4 regions of the Rhizobium sp. K33 genome follow, and region 1 is predicted to be linked to each of the others. Evidence: predicted binding sites of a transcription regulator. Region 1 holds the regulator's gene; each other region holds the start of a gene.

Region 1 (4,688 bases):
TCCGGCTATCAGGTCTCGGCCCTGCGAGCCTATCTGATGACAGCAATCATGCTGGTTGCCGTGCTCTTCGACAGACCCGCGATCAGCCTGCGCAATCTTGCGCTGGCGGCAACCGCGATCCTTTGCCTGCAGCCGTCGACGGTCATGGGACCCAGTTTCCAGATGTCGTTTGCAGCGACCGCGGGGCTTATCGCAGGCTATGCCGGCTGGCGCGCCCGACCGCGGGCGATCCTGCCGCCGGCCCGCGGCCTCGGCTGGCGCGTGGCAGCCGGAGGTGCTGCTTTCGTCGGTGGAACGCTCGCGACCTCGCTGATCGGTGGGCTTGCCACCGCAGTCTTTGCCATCACCCATTTCCACCGCCTGTCGACCCATGGCCTGGAGGCCAATCTCGCCGCCATGCCCCTGATCTCGCTGGTCGTAATGCCGGCGGGCTTCATCGCCATGCTGCTGATGCCATTCGGTCTCGACGCGCCCTTCTTCTGGATCATGGGGCAGGGGCTCGAATTGGTCCTGCAGGTCGCGCACACGGTGGCAGGCTGGGGCGGCGGCTATGTCTTCCCGCGTCTGCCCCTCTTGTTTCTGCCTGGCACTGTTGCCGGGATGTTGCTGCTGACCTTGCTGCGCACGCGCCTGAAGCATGCCGGCACCGCGTTGATCGCCGTCACGGTGGCGGCGACATGGCTGGCCGCACCGAGATCGATTGGCGAGCTGATGATCAGCGAGGACGGCCGTCTCGTCGGCGTCTGGACCGGCACAGGGGAAACATCAGGCTTCGCGACCAACAGACTACGCCCGCCGGCCTTTGTCTTCGATCAATGGAAGCCGGTGCTCGGGCATGAAGCTGCGACCGCACCTCGCATGCTCACGGAAACTCTGCCGCCGGCACCGGACTGGCGCATCGGCGAGGAGTGGACGGATGTGCAGACCAGAGAGGCGGAGGCCGCTTTCGACCGTCTCACATCGGCAGCCCAGGCGACCCGGTTTGTCTGCATCAAGCAGGCTTGTGTCTTGAAGCTCTCGACCGGGAAACTGCTGATCACCATCGATCGCTCGGATCTTCTGGGCCTCGCCTGTGATCGCGCAAGCATCGTTGTCCTTGCCGCACGGACCCGAATGACAGCCTGCCGGTCGGGCGCTACCTTGTTTTCACAAACAAGCCTCAGAGCCTCAGGTGCGGTCGAGGTCTTCGGCCTCGCTGATAATCCTGACAAACTGATGGTCAGGTCATCCTTCGACGGCGCGCCGAGACCATGGACGGCGCACCGGCTCTACGACTGGCGCACGGCGTCGACCGCCTCCCGACACGGCGTCCCATCACGAGGGCAGGGACCAACCGAACCGACGCCTCCAACGTCCGCCGCTGATCTCAGTGATAGCGGCGAATGAGACCGACCAGCTTGCCCTGGATCTTGACGCGGTCCGGCGGGAAGATGCGTGTCTCGTAGGCGGGGTTTGCGGCCTCCAAAGCGATCGATGCACCCCGACGGCGGAACCGCTTCAGCGTTGCCTCTTCGTCGTCGACGAGGGCCACGATGATGTCGCCGGGATTGGCATTGGACGCGTTGCGGATGATGACCGTGTCGCCGTCGAGAATGCCGGCCTCAATCATCGAATCGCCCTTGACCTCGAGCGCATAGTGATCCCCGGATCCGATCATCTCGGCGGGCACCGTGATGTCATGCGTGTTGTTCTGGATCGCCGAGATCGGCACACCAGCGGCAATCCGCCCCATGACCGGCACCGAAATGGAAGAGCTGTTGTCCTCGACCGGCGGTTTGCTCAGCGTTGGCGCCGGCGGGGTCTTGCCGAGGCTGCCTTCGATTACGCTTGGGGCAAAGCCGCGGCGGGGCTGGATACTCGGTGAATAGGCCTCCGGAAGCTTGATCACTTCGAGCGCGCGGGCGCGGTTCGGCAAACGGCGGATGAAGCCGCGTTCCTCGAGCGCCGTGATCAGGCGATGGATGCCGGATTTCGATGCGAGGTCCAGCGCATCCTTCATCTCGTCGAAGGAAGGCGGGACGCCCGATTCTTTCATCCGCTCGTGGATGAAAAGAAGCAGTTCCTGTTGCTTGCGCGTCAGCATATGCGGTGCCCCTAGGGTGAAACAAATCCAGAACAGACACTATCTGTTCCATTTGTGTTCCGCAAGGGGATAAATTTCCGTGAAGAGCCGGTGAGAAAATGCGATAGGCGGCAGAAATAGAACTGACACGAGCCGATTTCGCCGCAGTCGAGCGGCATCAAGGCAGGTGGCGGCTCTATCCACGCGCAAGGACGCATCGGCATGCTGAAGGATATCGAAAAGCTTCTACTGGGTAAGTCTGCGGCGGATCTGTCCTCGGCGGAGAAGAAGGTATTGAAACGCGCGCGGGAGCGCCGGACGGTCTCGACCAATGCCGGCGAGGATTTTCTCGCGCATGCCACTTTCGGTCAGCGCCTCGCGGACGGCATCGCCCGGATCGGCGGCTCCTGGGGCTTCATCATCGGCTTCCTCGTGTTCCTCGCGGCCTGGGTCATCCTGAACACGGTGATTCTCGCGACGCGCTCGCTCGATCCCTATCCCTTCATCTTCCTCAACCTGCTCCTCTCCATGTTGGCCGCCATCCAGGCGCCGATCATCATGATGAGCCAGAACCGACAGGCCGAGCGTGATCGCTTCATGGCGGCGAAGGATTACGAGATCAACCTGAAGGCGGAGATTGAAGTCCTGGCGCTGCATCACAAGATCGACGAGCAGGTCCTGACGGAGTTGCGCGAAACCCGCCAGGAAATCGACGCGCTACGACAGGCGGTCGCTGCCCTTTCAAGCCCATCGCGCAGTTCCTAAATCTTGCCCGAAAACAGGAAACCATGATGTCCAATTCCATGTCTGGCCCGCGGGCGATCGATCATCTCGTCCTGCCCGTGACCGATCTTGAGACCAGCCGGGAGAGACTGAGCCTGCTGGGCTTCACCGTCGCAACCGACGCACGCCATCCCTTCGGCACTGAAAATGCCTGCGTCTTTTTCGCCGATGATACCTATCTGGAGCCGCTGGCTGTCGGGAGCCGCGAGGACTGCCTGGAAGCAGCGCGCACGGGCAATGTGTTCGTGGCGCGCGACCAGGCTTTTCGCTTCCGGCACGGCGAAGGCTTGTCCGCCCTCATCGTCAAGTCGGATGATGCGGTAGCCGATGATCAGCTCTACCGCGACGAGGGGATGAGCGCCGGTCCCATCCTCTCTTTCTCGCGGCAGTTCCGGTTTCCCGATGGGCGGACGGCGGAAGGTTCGTTCCGGCTCGCCTTCGCGGCAGATCTCCGGGCGCCGGACTTCTTCGCCTTCAGCTGCCAGCGCGTGAACCCGATCCCTGCCGATCGCGGCGCGCTTCTGGTCCATGCCAATGGTGCGGCGGGCCTCGCGCGGATCGTTCTGGTGGAGGAAAATCCGAGCGACTTCCAGTATTTCCTGGAAACGGTTCTCGACCAGCGGGATGTGACGGCCCATTCCTTCGGCATGTCCCTCAACACCACGAACGCGGTCGTTGATGTTCTGACGCCGGAGGGGTTCTCGGCCCATTATGGTGTTAAGCTAGGCCAGACTGAACGCGGTCTCCGCGGCGCGGCGGTGGTGGTGGCCGTTCCCGATCTCGGCGTGACAGAAGCAGCCCTCGCTGCTAATGGCGTCGGCTATCAGAAGATTGGCGCGCGCCTCGTTGTCGCGCCGGAAAAAGGACAAGGCGTCACCTTCGCCTTCGAGGAGTTGAAATGAGCGTTTCTCCCAATTCGGAAGTCGTGGTCGGTGAAGGTTCGGCCAAGGCGGTTTTCTCCCAGAAGGGCCGCTTCGCCCTGATCGCTGGCCCCTGCCAGATGGAAAGTCGCGATCATGCCTTCATGATCGCCGGACAGCTTGTCGAACTCTGCAAGGAGCTTGGCCTCGGCCTGGTCTACAAGTCCTCTTTCGACAAGGCGAACCGCACTTCGCTGTCTGCCGAGCGCGGCATTGGCCTCGAAAAGGCAATGGAAGTCTTTGCTGATATCAAGAAGGAGTTCGGCGTTCCCGTCCTCACCGACATCCACACGGAAGAGCAATGCGCAGCGGTCGCCCCGACCGTTGATGTCCTGCAGATCCCGGCCTTCCTCTGCCGCCAGACGGATCTTCTCGTGGCGGCGGCCAAGACCGGCCGTGCGATCAACGTCAAGAAGGGCCAGTTCCTGGCACCTTGGGACATGAAGAACGTTCTGAACAAGATCACCGGCACCGGCAACCCGAATGTCCTGCTCTGCGAGCGCGGCGCGTCCTTCGGCTACAACACGCTCGTCTCCGACATGCGCTCGCTGCCGATCATGGCGGCCATGGGTGCGCCTGTCGTCTTCGATGCCACCCATTCGGTCCAGCAGCCGGGCGGGCAGGGCGGCTCCTCGGGTGGTCAGCGCGAATTTGTCGAGACGCTGGCCCGCGCGGCTGTTGCCGTCGGCGTAGGCGGCCTTTTCATCGAGACGCACCAGGATCCGGACGACGCGCCGTCCGATGGCCCGAACATGGTCAAGATCACCGACATGCGCCGGCTGCTGGAAAAACTGATTGCCTTCGACGACATCGCCAAGGCTGCGTGACCCTCGTTGGCGGCGCTTCAATCGGTTGAACCGGAAGCGCCGCCGACAGTTGCAGTTTAAATCGATTAGATTTCGTTCATTTCGCTTCTGATCCGT
Region 2 (4,688 bases), 290 kb from region 1:
ATGCGGATGATCTTGTCGTCCGACAGGCCGGCGATCTTCTTCCAGAGGCCGTGCGCCTCGTCATCCGTGTGATAGACGGTGACCAGGAGACGGTTGCGGTCGATGCCGAATTCCTTGGTGATCAGGTTCCAGGCAAGCTCGATCGCCCGTTCCTTGAAGTAATCGCCGAAGGAGAAGTTGCCAAGCATCTCGAAGAAGGTGTGGTGGCGGGCGGTATAACCGACATTGTCGAGGTCATTGTGCTTGCCGCCGGCGCGCACGCATTTCTGCGCGGTCGCAGCCGTCGTGTAAGGGCGCTGTTCGAGACCGGTAAAGACGTTCTTGAACTGCACCATGCCGGCATTGGTGAACATCAGCGTCGGGTCGTTGCGCGGCACCAGCGGGCTGGAGGAAACGACCTCGTGACCGTTCGTCTTGAAGTAATCGAGAAAAGTCGACCGGATGTCGTTTACACCGCTCATGTCACGCCCTTCATTCAGGCCGGGAAGCCGGCCAATTTGCAAAATCAATGGCTTTTATCGCCCGGCTCACTTGCTGTCCAGCAGTCGAAACGAAAACCGGCCGCGCTTCGGGAGAAACGCAGCCGGTTCGAAGAACCCTCGAGGATGAGGCGATTAGATATCGTCGGCACCGTCGCCGTCATTGGCGTCAGGACCACCATTCTGCAGGAAGCGCTCGGCGATCAGACCGGCATTCTGGCGAAGCGCCATTTCGATTTCCTGGGCAACGGCGGGATTGTCGCGCAGGAAGAGCTTGGCGTTTTCACGGCCCTGGCCGAGACGCTGGCTGTTGTAGGAGAACCAGGCCCCCGACTTTTCGACGATGCCGGCCTTAACGCCGAGGTCGATCAGTTCGCCCGTCTTCGAGACGCCTTCGCCATACATGATGTCGAATTCGACCTGCTTGAAGGGAGGCGCCATCTTGTTCTTGACGACCTTGACGCGGGTCTGGTTGCCGACGACCTCTTCGCGATCCTTGACCGCGCCGATGCGGCGGATGTCGAGGCGGACCGAGGCATAGAACTTCAGCGCGTTACCGCCGGTCGTCGTTTCCGGGGAACCGAACATCACGCCGATCTTCATGCGGATCTGGTTGATGAAGATGACCATGGTCTTGGAGCGCGAGATCGACGCGGTCAGCTTGCGCAGCGCCTGGCTCATCAGACGGGCCTGCATGCCCGGCAGGCTGTCGCCCATTTCGCCTTCGATTTCCGCACGCGGCGTGAGCGCTGCAACCGAGTCCACGACGAGAACGTCGATGGCACCGGAGCGCACCAGCGTATCCGTGATTTCGAGCGCCTGTTCACCGGTATCGGGCTGGGAGATCAGGAGGTTCTGCAGATCGACGCCAAGCTTGCGGGCATAGACCGGATCAAGCGCGTGTTCGGCGTCGACGAAGGCGCAGATGCCGCCCTTTTTCTGGGCTTCCGCAATGGTCTGCAGGGCGAGCGTCGTCTTACCCGAGCTTTCCGGACCATAAACTTCAATGATGCGCCCCTTCGGCAGGCCGCCAATGCCGAGCGCGATGTCGAGGCTGAGCGACCCCGTCGAGACCGTCTCGACTTCGACCACGCTCTCGTTCGCGCCGAGCTTCATGATCGAGCCCTTGCCGAACGAGCGTTCGATCTGCGAGAGCGCCGCTTCCAATGCCTTGCTTTTATCCACCGATTTGTCCTCTACAAGCCGCAAAGAATTCTGTGCCATTTGATCCACCTTTAGGTTATTGAGGCCGCATAGGCAATGAAGCCGCCGATGGGGAATATGTACTCTTTTTGTTCTCATTTTGCAAGAGCAAGCGAAGCGATTGATTTTCAATGGCTATCGGCAGTATGTTCGAAATTCGTTCCGCCCGTTCCGCATGTTGGCAACCCTACAGGCCGGACTGGCGTCCACTGGCTTGATCACGGGCTTTCGATTCGGCTCCAGACTGCTGCGGAGGCGAGAACATGACCATCGAAATCCTGGCCATCGGTGGCGCGCATATCGACCGTCGCGGGCGCCTGTTCGGCGAGACGAAACCGGGCGCCAGCAATCCAGGCCAATGGTTCGAAGAAGCCGGCGGCGGTGTCTTCAATGCCGCCTGTAATCTCTCTCGGCTGGGTCGCGCGGTCAGGCTGATCGCGCCGCGCGGCGGTGATGCGGCAGGCCAGATGGTCGCCGATGCCGCCGAGCGGGCGGGCCTCGATGACCAGCCCGTGATGTTTCTTGACCGCGCCACGCCGAGTTATACGGCGATCCTGGAGCGCGACGGCAATCTCGTCATCGCTTTGGCCGACATGGCCCTTTACGACGCCTTCACCGCCCGGCGCCTGAAGGCACGCTCCCTGCGCGACAGCCTCGCTGCGGCAAAACATGTGCTGGCGGACGCCAATCTGCCGGCAGAAACACTGGCCGCACTCGCGGCAAGCTGCCACGCGTCGGGATGCGCACTGTCGGCCATTGCGATCTCGCCGGCCAAGGTGGTGAAGCTGAACCGCGCTCTTTCGAACCTCACCCATCTCTTCATGAATGGCGCCGAGGCGGAAGCGATCGCCGGCACAAGGCCGGACCACGCCGAAGACTGGCCCGCCCTCCTTCGCGCCACGGGCCTTCAGGGCGGCACAGTCACCAGCGGCAGCGGCCCGACGGTCGCCTTTGGCCCGGAGGGCGTGGCGCTCATAGAACCTGTAGCACTCGACACCATCGCCGACGTGACCGGCGCCGGCGACGCGTTTGCGGCCGGCTTTCTGCATGCGAGGCTGAAGGGCGCGGATCTTGGCGAAGCCCTGCGTCATGGCACGGCAAGCGCCGCGATCACCCTCGCCTCACCCCATGCAACCGATGAAAATCTCTCTGAGGAACGGCTCGCACGTCAGTTGGCTCTTGTCCCGCCGGCCCGTTTCCTGTCATGAGAGCCTGAATTTCTAGCGGAAGATCCCCCATGACCCGTTCCATCTCCTCCCTCCTCCCCATCACCTATTCGAGCGAAGTCAGCGCCGCCAAGCAGCGTGGCGCTCCGATCGTCGCGCTCGAATCGACCATCATCACCCATGGCATGCCCTATCCCGGCAATCTGCAGATGGCCCGCAGCGTCGAGGACATCATCCGCCAGCAGGGTGCGGTACCGGCGACCATTGCCGTCATCAAAGGCGTGTTGCACATCGGTCTCGAACCGGCCGAACTCGAAGAATTGGCGCAGATGGAGCACGTGATGAAGCTCTCGCGCGCCGACCTCGCCTTCGCGATCGCCGAGCGCCGCAACGGCGCCACCACGGTTGCCGCCACGATGATTGCCGCCTATCGCGCCGGCATCCACGTCTTTGCGACCGGCGGCATCGGTGGCGTGCATCGCGGCGCGGAAGAAAGCTTCGACATCTCGGCCGATCTTGAAGAGCTGGCCCGCACCGCCGTCATCGTCGTTTCCGCTGGCCCGAAGGCCATCCTCGACATTCCCAAGACGCTGGAGGTGCTGGAAACACGCGGCGTTCCGGTCGTCACCTATGACAGCGAAGACTTCCCGGCCTTCTGGTCGCGCAGCTCGGGGCTGAAGAGCCTCCTCAACCTGCAGAGCCCGGCGGCAATCGCCAACTTCCAGAAGATGCGCGACCAGCTCGGCATCGATGGCGGCATGCTGATCGCCAATCCGGTTCCCGAAGCCGACGAGATTCCGCGCGAGGAGATGGAAATCTATATCAGCCGCGCTCTTGCCAATGCCGAACGCGACGAGATCGCCGGCAAGGCCGTGACGCCTTACCTGCTCGACAACATCTTCCACCTCACCGGTGGCCGCTCGTTGAAGACCAACATCGCCCTGGTGGAGAACAACGCTCGTCTGGCCGCAGAAATCGCCGTCGCGATGAACGGCTGATCCCCGAACAAGGCCTGAAACAAAGAACCCGCCGGAGCGATCCGGCGGGTTCTTTCGTTCTAAGGCCTGACGGACAAGATGTCAGGCTTCACCGTCCAGCATCTCGCGCACGGCAACGGCGAGCTGCTTCAGCGAGAAGGGTTTGGGCAGGAAGCCGAATTTGGCATCGGCCGGGAGGTTGCGGGCAAAGGCATCCTCGGCATAACCGGAGACGAAGATGAACTTCAGGTCCGGATACTTCTTTCGCAGTTCGGTAAGCAGGGTGGGGCCATCCATTTCCGGCATGACGACGTCGGAGACGACGATATCGACTGCACCGTCGAGTTCGTCCATGATGTCGAGCGCCTCGACACCCGAACCGGCTTCGTGAACGGTATAGCCGCGCGTCTCGAGCATGCGTTTCCCGCCGCGCCGGACCGCCTCCTCGTCTTCGACAAGCAGAACGACGGCCGACTTGCCCGTCAGGTCAGGCGCATCCTGCGCCTCGACCGTGGCCGCTGCCGGGGCGACGGTGATCGTGTCGCCGCTGACGGAGGCCATGACCTGTCCTTCCGGAAGCGCCTGAACCTCCGCCACGTGACGCGGCAGGAAGATGCGGAAGGTCGTGCCCTTGCCCACCTCCGATTCCGGATAGATGTAGCCGCCCGACTGCTTGACGATGCCATAGACCATCGCAAGGCCGAGACCCGTGCCCTTGCCGACCTCCTTCGTGGTGAAGAAGGGCTCGAAGATCTTGTCCATGATTTCGGGCGCAATGCCGGTTCCGGTATCGGCGACTTCGACCAGCACCATGTCTTCGGACGGCAGACCGCGATAGCCGAAGGCACCGGCTTCCTCGGCAT
Region 3 (4,688 bases), 2.2 Mb from region 1:
TCGACCGGCTTTTCCTTGCGCGGAGGCTTGGCTTCGAAGCGCGCCGGCTGCGACTTGTTGTTGTCGCGCTCGGGACGCGGGCCGCGATCCTTGCGGTCACCACGATCCTGACGCTCACCCTTGCCGCCGAACTTGCCGCGGTTGTCGTCACGACGGTCGCCACGGTTGTCGGAGCGTCGATCGTCGCGACGGCCTTCACCGCGACCTTCGCCACCCTCACGCGGCGCCTGATTGCGCTGACCCTGCGGACGGCGATCGCCACCGGGACGACCGGTGCCACGCTGATTGTCGCTACGGCCACCCGGACGCCAGAGCAGAACAGGCTTCGGCTCGGTCGCTTCGGCAGACTCTGCCGGCTGCTCGGAAGCAGTTGCCTCGGCAGGTACAGCGTCGGAGGCGGGCGCATCTTCGGCAGATGCAGGCGCGACCTCAGCCTCACCCGTCGCCTCGGACGCCTGGTCGGCCTCTTCAACGCCATCCTCGTCGCTCTTCTCAGCGCCGGCAGCGGCTTCCGTGGCGGTCGAACCGGCCTGCGTGGCGAGGAAGGCTGCAGCTTCCTCTGCCGAAACGCTGTCGGCGCGGTAGCCAAGGCCCTTCAGGATCTCTTCCATGTCGTCGGGCGTGGCACCCAGGATCGACAGCATCGCCGTCGTCGTGGTGAAGCGGCGACCGTCATAAGCGCCGTCAGGACGAGCAGGCGTTCCGGGCTTCCACTGCAGAAGCGGACGAATGAGGTCTGCGAGACGCTCCAGAATGTCGATGCGCACCGCGCGCTTGCCGAGGAAACGGAAGCCGGCGAGCTTGTAGAACATGCGCTCGAAGCTCGGCTCGGTCACGACGGATGTGCGGCCGGCAGCCAGCACCGGGATCAGATCGCCATAGCCCGGCTTGTCCAGGCCGTCATGCTTGAGCGCCCAGAGCAGCGTAATCAGCTCGGCGGGTGCAGGCTTCAGAAGCGCCGGCATGAAGATGTGATAAGCCCCGAAGCGCACACCGTAACGGCGCATGGAGGCGCGGCCGTCCTGGTCCAGCGACTTGACGTCGTCGGCCACGTCGCGGCGGAAGAGAACGCCAAGGTTCTCGACCAGCTGGAAGGCGAGGCCCTTCGCAAGCCCCTGCAGGTCTTCGGCACGCGACAGGTCGTCCAGCGGCTTCAGCACCGTCGAGATATGATGATTGACGAAGCGCTCGACGCGGGCAGCGACGTGATCGCGTGCGATGCCGGTCAGCTGCTCGTCGGCCAGCAGGATGACGCGCGGATGCAGGATATGGTCGGTGCCAACGAGGCGGGCGACGGGATCGCCGAGCCAGCGGACAAGGCCATCCGAGCCGATTGCGAGATCATTGTTGCCGGAAGCATGCAGGCGCGCGGCCCGCGCTTCGAATTCCAGCGCCAGAGCCTTGTATGCAGCGGCCTGAACAGCCTTCGCATCCGGGCCTTCCATGCCGGAAATCGGCGTGAACCGGAAACCGGAGAGTTGCCCCATGGCATGGCCTTCCACGAAGACATCGCCGTTCACACTGATTTCAGCTTCCAACATTGCATTCTCTCTTAAGCGCTTCATGAGCACAGATGTCCTGCGATCAACAAAGCGTTTCGTCAACCGTTCATGTAACGCATCGGACAATCGGTCTTCGATTTCCCGCGTCTTTTCTTGCCAGTGTGTCGGATCGGCAAGCCAGCCGGGCCGGTTCGACACGTAAGTCCATGTTCTGATCTGGGCAATCCGCGCCGAAAGCGTATCGATCTCGCCATCGGTCCGGTCCGCCCGGCGCACCTGCTCGGCGAGGAAATCCTCGTTCACGGTGCCCCGCCTGACCAGATCGAAATAAAGGCTCTGAATCAGATCAGCATGCTGTGCCGGCGTAATGCGCCGATAGTCGGGCAGAGCGCAGGCTTCCCAGAGTTTTTCCACCCGCTCGGGCCGATCGGTGATGTCGGAAATCTCCGGGTAGCGCGAAAGATACTCCAGCGCCTGCTGGTCGGTCGCCGGCAGAGCCCGCGTCAGTCCTTCGACCCGAGGCGCCGCATCAAGGCTTCGCTGCAGTCCGGCGATCGAGGAAAAGTCGAATTTTTCCGTCCGCCACTGCAGGACCTTCACCGGGTCGAACTGGTGCGTTTCCAGCCGCTCAACGAGCTCGTCATCGAACGGATCGACACGACCCGTCACGCCGAAAGTGCCGTCCTTGACATGACGACCCGCACGACCGGCGATCTGCCCGAGCTCCCCCGGATTGAGGTTTCGGAACTGGTATCCGTCGAATTTGCGATCCTGCGCGAAAGCGACATGGTCCACGTCGAGATTGAGGCCCATGCCGATCGCATCGGTCGCCACGAGATACTCGACATCACCTTCCTGATAGAGACCGACCTGCGCATTGCGCGTCCGCGGGCTCAAGGCACCCAGAACAACGGCTGCCCCGCCCCTCTGGCGCCGGATGAGTTCGGCGATCGCATAGACCTCGTCGGCAGAGAAGGCGACGATGGCGGTGCGCTGCGGCAGGCGCGTGATCTTCTTTTGACCAGCATAGAAGAGCTGCGAAAGCCTGGGCCGCTCGACGATCGTGATCCCGGGCAAAAGCTGGATCAGGATGGACTTCATCGTGGCCGAGCCGAGAAGAAGCGTTTCTTCGCGTCCCCTCAGATGCAGCAGACGATCGGTAAAGATGTGGCCACGCTCTAGGTCGCCGGCAAGCTGGATCTCGTCGATGGCGACGAAGGCGACCTTCGTTTCCCGCGGCATGGCTTCGACCGTGCAGACGGAAAAGCGGGCATTGGGCGGGCTGATCTTTTCTTCGCCCGTCACCAGCGCGACGTTCTGAACGCCGACGCGTTCGACGACACGCGTATAGACCTCGCGGGCCAGCAATCTGAGCGGCAACCCGATGATGCCGGACCCGTGCGCGACCATACGCTCGATGGCGAAATGGGTCTTGCCGGTATTCGTTGGCCCCAGCACAGCACTCACGCCGCGGCCACTCAGGATCATGGGTTGGGTATTCAAGGACCGCTCCGCTTGTCGGGACCGCGCCTCTTCCGCATACCGGCACCCTTGGCCCACACATGGCGACGAACAAGGGCAAAGGCAAGGCGCTTGTCGCAATCACCCCAGAATTCCTCGCAAACCCTTGAACGGAATCATCTTTCCGACTCAAGAACACTCTGCGAACGAATCAGCGACGAATCGACGACTCCGCAGGTTTCCGGGTTTGTTCACGGCTATATCTGGAAGCCTCGCTGCGTTGCACCACCAAATGCTGAATCGATTTCCAGCGCATAGAACCTCCGTTTATGGCGATGGAACAATCCGGAATGGCTTCACGTTCCGCCGGTGAGGTGAAACTGATGACTTTGTCCCCGCCGCCCGCAGAATGGATTGGAACCAGCGACCTGGCCCAGGATTACGTCCTGATCCATGGCATGGTCATGGCACCTTCCTTTTGGCGCACCTATGCGCCCGATGTTGTCCGAAAGGCTCGGAGCGCGGCTTATGCACTGCCAGGACACCACCCTTGGAAGCTTGTCGAGCCAGGACAACTGATCACGCCGGAAGCTGTAGCCGCTGCATACGCGAAGGCGATCAGGCGCGATTTCGGCGGCAGGCCGGTAACGCTGATCGGTCATTCGACCGGCGGCTTCGTTTCCTTGCTGCTCGCCAGCCGTTATCCTGAGCTGGTGAAATCGATCGTGTTGATCGGCGCTTTCGCCTGTGGCCGGTTCGAGGGGCAGGAGCGATTGCCGGCCAAGCTGCTGCGCGTTCCGCGCGCCGGCCCCTTCCTCTTCCGGCAGTTCTTCAAGCGATGGATCTCGACCAGCGAGCAGTTCCGCTGGGGCTCGGTCGAATGCGTCTTCGACAAGGGATGCCCCTGGCAGAACGATCGGGCGGTGGCAGCCATGGAAGATGTCCGGCTGCAGCTATTACAGGCCCGCCCCGAAGATATCGCCGCCTGCATCCGGTTCATGTCGGCAACGACAATTCTGGCAGAGCTTTCCGAGATCAGGGTGCCCGTCCTGAATATTGTCGGGGCGGAAGACGCGATCGTTCCCCCCGCTCATCAGTTGCGCGTATCGAAACTGCTCCCGCAAGCCCAGACGGTCCTGCTGCGCAATTGCGGCCACCTGCCCATGGTCGAGCATCAGACGATGACGGCCGGCATCATCAGCGCCTTCGTCGACGGCATGTCCGCACTGCAGGCAAAGACCCGCCGCCCGGCGCTGTCACCATCTGGCAAGGCAGCATCGCAGCTGTTCCGTCTGATGGCTCAGACCCTGTACCGGACGGAACAAACTCCCGCCGGTCGCGTTCAACCGGCACAAGACAGCATTTCTACCAAGGCTTAGGAGAGGGCCCCCAATGAGTACCATTCTCATCGTCATTTTGATTCTGCTGCTGATCGGCGCCCTGCCGAGCTGGGGCTACAGCCGTGGCTGGGGCTATGGCCCGTCGGGCGGCCTTGGCCTCGTACTCCTCATTCTCATCATCCTGATGTTGATGGGCCGCATCTGACCTGAAGTGAACATCCAACTCGACGTGAAAAGGAATAGGACGATGAAAAAGACCCTTCTGGCACTCGCATTGATCGCCCCGCTCGCATCCTGCACCGCAACCGAACGCGGCGCCGGCATCGGCGCAGCATCCGGTGCCGTCATCGGCGGTGTCGCCACCGGCAACGTTCGCGGTGCAGCC
Region 4 (4,688 bases), 1.6 Mb from region 1:
CATCGCCGACGAGGCCGTGCAGCGGCCGCTGGGCAAGCGAGCGGACAGCGAGGAAGAGTGCCAGCATCACCGCTGCGAGCACGATCAGGCCGCCGATTATCATCATCATCGTCTGCGCTTCGATCGGTGCGTTGATCGCAGCATGCGGAATGTCGATGATGACAGCCCAGGTGGCGTTCACGCCGGGAACGGCGAAGGGATAGAGCAGCCGGTCATAACCTTCGCCGGTCTCATCCGAGAGGTTGGACACCAGGCTGCCCGTGCCGTTTGCAAGCGACGCCTTCAGGGCGTCCGCCCCTTCCGCTTCATAGGGCTTCATCAGAAGCTCGTCCGTCGGGGCCACGAGCCACTGTGCGCCCTGTGCGACGAGCAGCACGCGGCCGGTCTCGAACGGCTTCAGCGCCTTGAGCTTTTCGGAGAGCGACAGAAGGGACATGTCGACGCCGGTGACGCCGATCAGCTTGCCACCGGAATAAACCGGATAGGCGATCGAGCTCATCGTGGTCGGAACGTCGGTGCCTTCGGCAAGATAGGGTGCGGTGATCGCGCCTTTGCCGCTCTTGGCAGCCAGCGCATACCATTCCGCCGGATAGTCTGCGCGGAAGGTGGAGAACTGAATGTTGCCGTTGCGATCCTTCGACCAATAGGGCGTGAAGTCGCCGTCATCATTGGCCGAAAGCTCAAGCTTGCCCTTGATCTCGTCCTTCTGGCCGTCGATGGCGCGCGGTTCTTCCGCCATCCAGCTGCCGAAGGCGAAGGGGTTCTGTTCCAGGTTCGCCTTGAGAATATTGGTGATGCCGAGACGGTCGAGCGACTTGCCCTCGTGGCCGCGACCGATGACGCCCGACATGGTGCGGGCCGCACTGGCGAGCTCGCCGATGTCGCCGGCGATTTCGCGGGCGATCGATTTGGCCTCGGCATTGGCCTGTTCCATGGTCAGCGCATGAACGCGATCACGGGTTTGGGAAATGAGAACCAGATTGGAAAGGATGAGAACCAAGCCGATGGCAAGGCCGGTGACGACCAACAGTTTGGCGGCGATCGAACGGGCAAAAAAGGCGAACATGGGAGCCTCGAAAATTGAGGTTCAGGACGCAGGGACATTCGTTCCACACCCTCATGGCGCGGCCGGGCGCGCTTCCACGCACCCCGATCGCTGCCGATGCTATGTTCCATTGTTTAAAGTTGAATAAATCAGACTTGTGGCTTCTGATAGGGTCTCAGAGCGCTGCGGCGACCTCTGATGCAGCCGGGATCGATGGCTGTGCGCCGGCCTTGAGGCAGGCGAGCGAGCCGGCAACGGCCGCCCGACGAAGCGCTTCATCGAAGCCGAGGCCTGCATCGAGGCTGGCGGCGAGATAGCCGCAGAAGGTGTCGCCAGCGCCCACGGTATCGACGGGCTCAATCTTCAGCCCCTTGGTCCGATGCAGCGCACCGCCTTCGGCTGCGATCACGCCGTCGCCGCCGAGCGTAACGATCAAGATCTGCCCGGTCTTTCCGTGCATCTCGATCAGGATCTGCTCCCGTTCGCTGGCCGTCAGATTGTCGCGACCGACAAGCCGCTCGAATTCCGTCTCATTGGCGATCACGATGTCGGCCAAGGCTGCGAGCTCCGTCGTCTCTGCAATGAGAGGCGCGATGTTGAGCACGGTGCGAACGCCCTTGGCCTTGGCGGCGTTGAGCGCTGCCTTGACGGAGTTTGCCGGCACTTCCTGCTGCAGCATCAGGATGTCGCCACTCTTCATGTCTCCGACAGCCTTTTCGGCCTGCTCCGCGCTGACCGTGCCATTGGCGGCAGGCACCACGGCGATCATGTTCTCGCCGTCGCCACCCACCAGAATGAGGGCCGTGCCCGTGGGGCCATCAACCCGTGCGACCGCGGCGAGATCCGTCCCCGATTTGTCGAGAAGATTCAATGCCGGGCCTGCGAACTCGTCTTGGCCAACCGCACCCACCATGCGCACATCAGCCCCTGCGCGCCGCGCTGCGAGCGCTTGATTGGCACCCTTGCCGCCCGCGGCCGTCGCAAATCCGGTGCCGGGGACCGTCTCGCCCGGCTTCGGCAGACGTGGCGTGGTCGCGACGAGGTCCATGTTGATGGAGCCGAAGACGGTGATCATGAGCGCGGTGCCTCCCTGAATGCTCTAGGCTGTCGCGCTCTTTTGGACCGGGTCTCAGTCCTCGTCAACAACCCTCAGCTTGAGCAGGCCCGTGCGGCTCTCGACGCTGCGGGGCTGCACATCGTCGGCATCGCCACCGCCCGGAGCCTCGAATTCCATGGCCTCGATCTTGGCGCCCCGTTTCGCCAGCTTGTCCGAGGAGGTGATGATCATCTCCACGTCCTTCTGGGCGGCAAGGAAGTGGCTCTGCAGCTTCCGGGTCCGGTCGTCCAGGCGCCCGAGATCTTCCATCAGGCGAATGACCTCGCCCTGGATGAGATGCGCCTGTTCGCGCATGCGCTGATCCTTCAGTACGGCCTGGATCACCTGGATCGACAGCATCAGCAGGGAAGGCGAGACGATCACCACCTTCTGCCGATGCGCCTTCTGGACGATGCCTTCAAAATTCTCGTGAATTTCAGCGAAGATCGATTCCGACGGCACGAAGAGGAACGCCATGTCCTGCGTCTCGCCCGGGATCAGGTACTTCTCCGAGATGTCCCGGATATGCACCTCCATGTCCCGCCGGAACTGCTGTGAGGCTGCCTTCTTCTGTTCCGGGTTTTCGGTGTCGCGGATGCTGTTCCAGGCCTCGAGCGGGAACTTGGCATCGACCACCAGCGGCGGCGAATTGTTCGGCATCCGGATGGTGCAGTCGGGCCGCGAGCCGTTGGAGAGTGTCGTCTGGAATGCGTAGGCGCCCATCGGCAGGCCATCGGCGACGATGGTCTCCATGCGTGATTGCCCGAAGGCGCCGCGGGTCTGCTTGTTGGACAGGATGGCCTGCAAGCCCACCACATCCTTGGCCAGCGACTGGATGTTGTTCTGTGCCGCATCGATGACTGCCAGCCGCTCCTGCAAGGTTCGCAGGTTGTCATGCGTCGACTTCGTCTGCTCGGTGATCGTGGTGCCCAGTCGGTGCGTCATCCCGTCGAGCCTCTGGCTGATCGACTGGTTGAGCTCTGCCTGACGGCTGCCGAACACCTCGGCCATGGTGGCAAGCCGGCCCTGCATCTCGGCTTGCGCCTTCAGCAGTTCCGCAAGCCGCGCTTCCGCCGCCTCGTCGCGCCGCGCCGTCTCCTCCATCAGCCTGGCCCTGGCTGCGGCCCCACGCAGTGACACGACGATTAGCGCCACGACAGGGAGAAGCAGGATCACCGCGGCAATCGCCACGAGGAAGAGGGGTGAAAGGGTGACTGAGCCGATGGTCACCGCCGGAATGTCCTGAATGTTCATGCGGCGACCATAGCTGATTCGCCGATGCCATGCAGATCAAAGAGTGAACAAGGAGCTCGACCGTTGTTTGCGCTTTGCCAATTGTGAAAAAATTTTGAGGCCAGATTTGACGAAACGCAAGTGGCCGAGCCGGGTGGCCGGAAATCCCCAAGGTGAGGCGAAAAGCTGCCTTTGGCGAGCAACCAAAGATTTACCATTTTAGCGCTCCCTTGGATATGTAAATCAGCACCTGCTGATATTTCCTGTGGTTGTAGAAAGACGCGTTACCCATGTCCCACCTCGACAATTCCGACCTGAACAATCGCCTTCGCTTTCTGGGGCTCGACGACAAGGGACGCGAAACGCTGAAGCGGCTCGGACCGCTGATCCGCAAGAATATCGGCGGCGCGCTCGACATCTTCTACGACAAGGTCCGCAAGGTCCCGGAAACTGCTGCTTTCTTCCGCAATGACGACCACATGAAGGGCGCCAAGAAGCGTCAGGAAGAACATTGGGGCATCGTCGGCACGGCGGACTACACGCATAGCTACGTCGAAGGCGTCACCAAGGTCGGCAAGGCCCATGCCCGCATCGGGCTCGAGCCGCGCTGGTATATCGGTGGCTACGCGCTCGTGCTCGAGCAACTCGTCCATGCCGTCGCCCGCGAGCGCTGGCCAAGCCGCTTCGGTCGGCAGAAGTCGGAGTCCCTCGCCGAAGAGATCTCGGTAATCGTCAAGGCAGCCCTTCTCGACATGGATTATTCGATCTCGGTCTATCTCGCGATCCTCGCCGAACAGCGACAGGCGGCGGAGGATGCGCGGCTGAAGGCCGAGGCCGAGCAGGCGACCGCACTGGCCGCCCTGCGCGGCGTGCTGGCCAAGCTCTCCGCCGGCGACCTGGATGCCCGGCTGCCGAACGATCTGCCGGCCAACTTCGTCCAGATGGCCAATGACTATAACGCCTCGGTCGAAGCCCTGCGCTCGACCATCGTGACCGTGCGCCAGTCCGCCGATGAAATCTTCAAGTCCACAGCCGCCATCTCGGATGCCACCGACGATCTCGCCCAGCGCACCGAGCAGCAGGCCGCCGGGCTGGAGGAAAGCACGGCCGCCCTGCATGAACTCACGCAAAACGTCACCCTGACCGCCGACGGTGCCAAGGAGGCCTCCGATGTCGTGGGCGTGGCGCTCACCGAAGCACGCGTCTCGGAAGAGGTCGTCTCCCGTGCCGTAGATGCCATGGGCGCGATCGAGAAATCCTCTGACGAGATTTCCAAGATCATCGGCGTGATCGACGAGATCGCCTTCCAGACCA

What was found. Region 1 encodes LexA, which represses DNA repair genes until DNA is damaged. Its sites were predicted from a motif close to TGTTCNNNNTGTGTTCNG; they were not measured.
Region 2: a site for LexA is predicted at 1,830-1,847, ahead of recA (recombinase RecA). Genes of this name have one in related genera too.
Region 3: a site for LexA is predicted at 3,155-3,172, ahead of M1E12_RS18145 (helicase-related protein). Genes of this name have one in related genera too.
Region 4: a site for LexA is predicted at 3,428-3,445, ahead of M1E12_RS21465 (DNA recombination protein RmuC). Genes of this name have one in related genera too.

Annotation. Positions count from the first base shown of each region.
Region 1 covers NZ_CP096478.1:1,512,349-1,517,036, forward strand. The annotation lists gene M1E12_RS07590 (ComEC/Rec2 family competence protein) at 1-1,386, shown strand, start outside; gene lexA (transcriptional repressor LexA) at 1,367-2,083, opposite strand; gene M1E12_RS07600 (DUF1003 domain-containing protein) at 2,285-2,827, shown strand; gene M1E12_RS07605 (VOC family protein) at 2,854-3,747, shown strand; gene kdsA (3-deoxy-8-phosphooctulonate synthase) at 3,744-4,592, shown strand.
Region 2 covers NZ_CP096478.1:1,799,226-1,803,913, forward strand. The annotation lists gene alaS (alanine--tRNA ligase) at 1-461, opposite strand, end outside; gene recA (recombinase RecA) at 615-1,703, opposite strand; gene M1E12_RS08990 (carbohydrate kinase family protein) at 1,946-2,890, shown strand; gene M1E12_RS08995 (pseudouridine-5'-phosphate glycosidase) at 2,920-3,846, shown strand; gene cckA (cell cycle histidine kinase CckA) at 3,928-4,688, opposite strand, start outside.
Region 3 covers NZ_CP096478.1:3,753,101-3,757,788, forward strand. The annotation lists gene M1E12_RS18145 (helicase-related protein) at 1-2,990, opposite strand, end outside; gene M1E12_RS18150 (alpha/beta fold hydrolase) at 3,314-4,342, shown strand; gene M1E12_RS18155 (DUF3309 family protein) at 4,356-4,508, shown strand; gene M1E12_RS18160 (glycine zipper domain-containing protein) at 4,551-4,688, shown strand, end outside.
Region 4 covers NZ_CP096478.1:4,447,170-4,451,857, forward strand. The annotation lists gene M1E12_RS21455 (methyl-accepting chemotaxis protein) at 1-1,066, opposite strand, end outside; gene M1E12_RS21460 (ribokinase) at 1,221-2,120, opposite strand; gene M1E12_RS21465 (DNA recombination protein RmuC) at 2,175-3,395, opposite strand; gene M1E12_RS21470 (methyl-accepting chemotaxis protein) at 3,665-4,688, shown strand, end outside.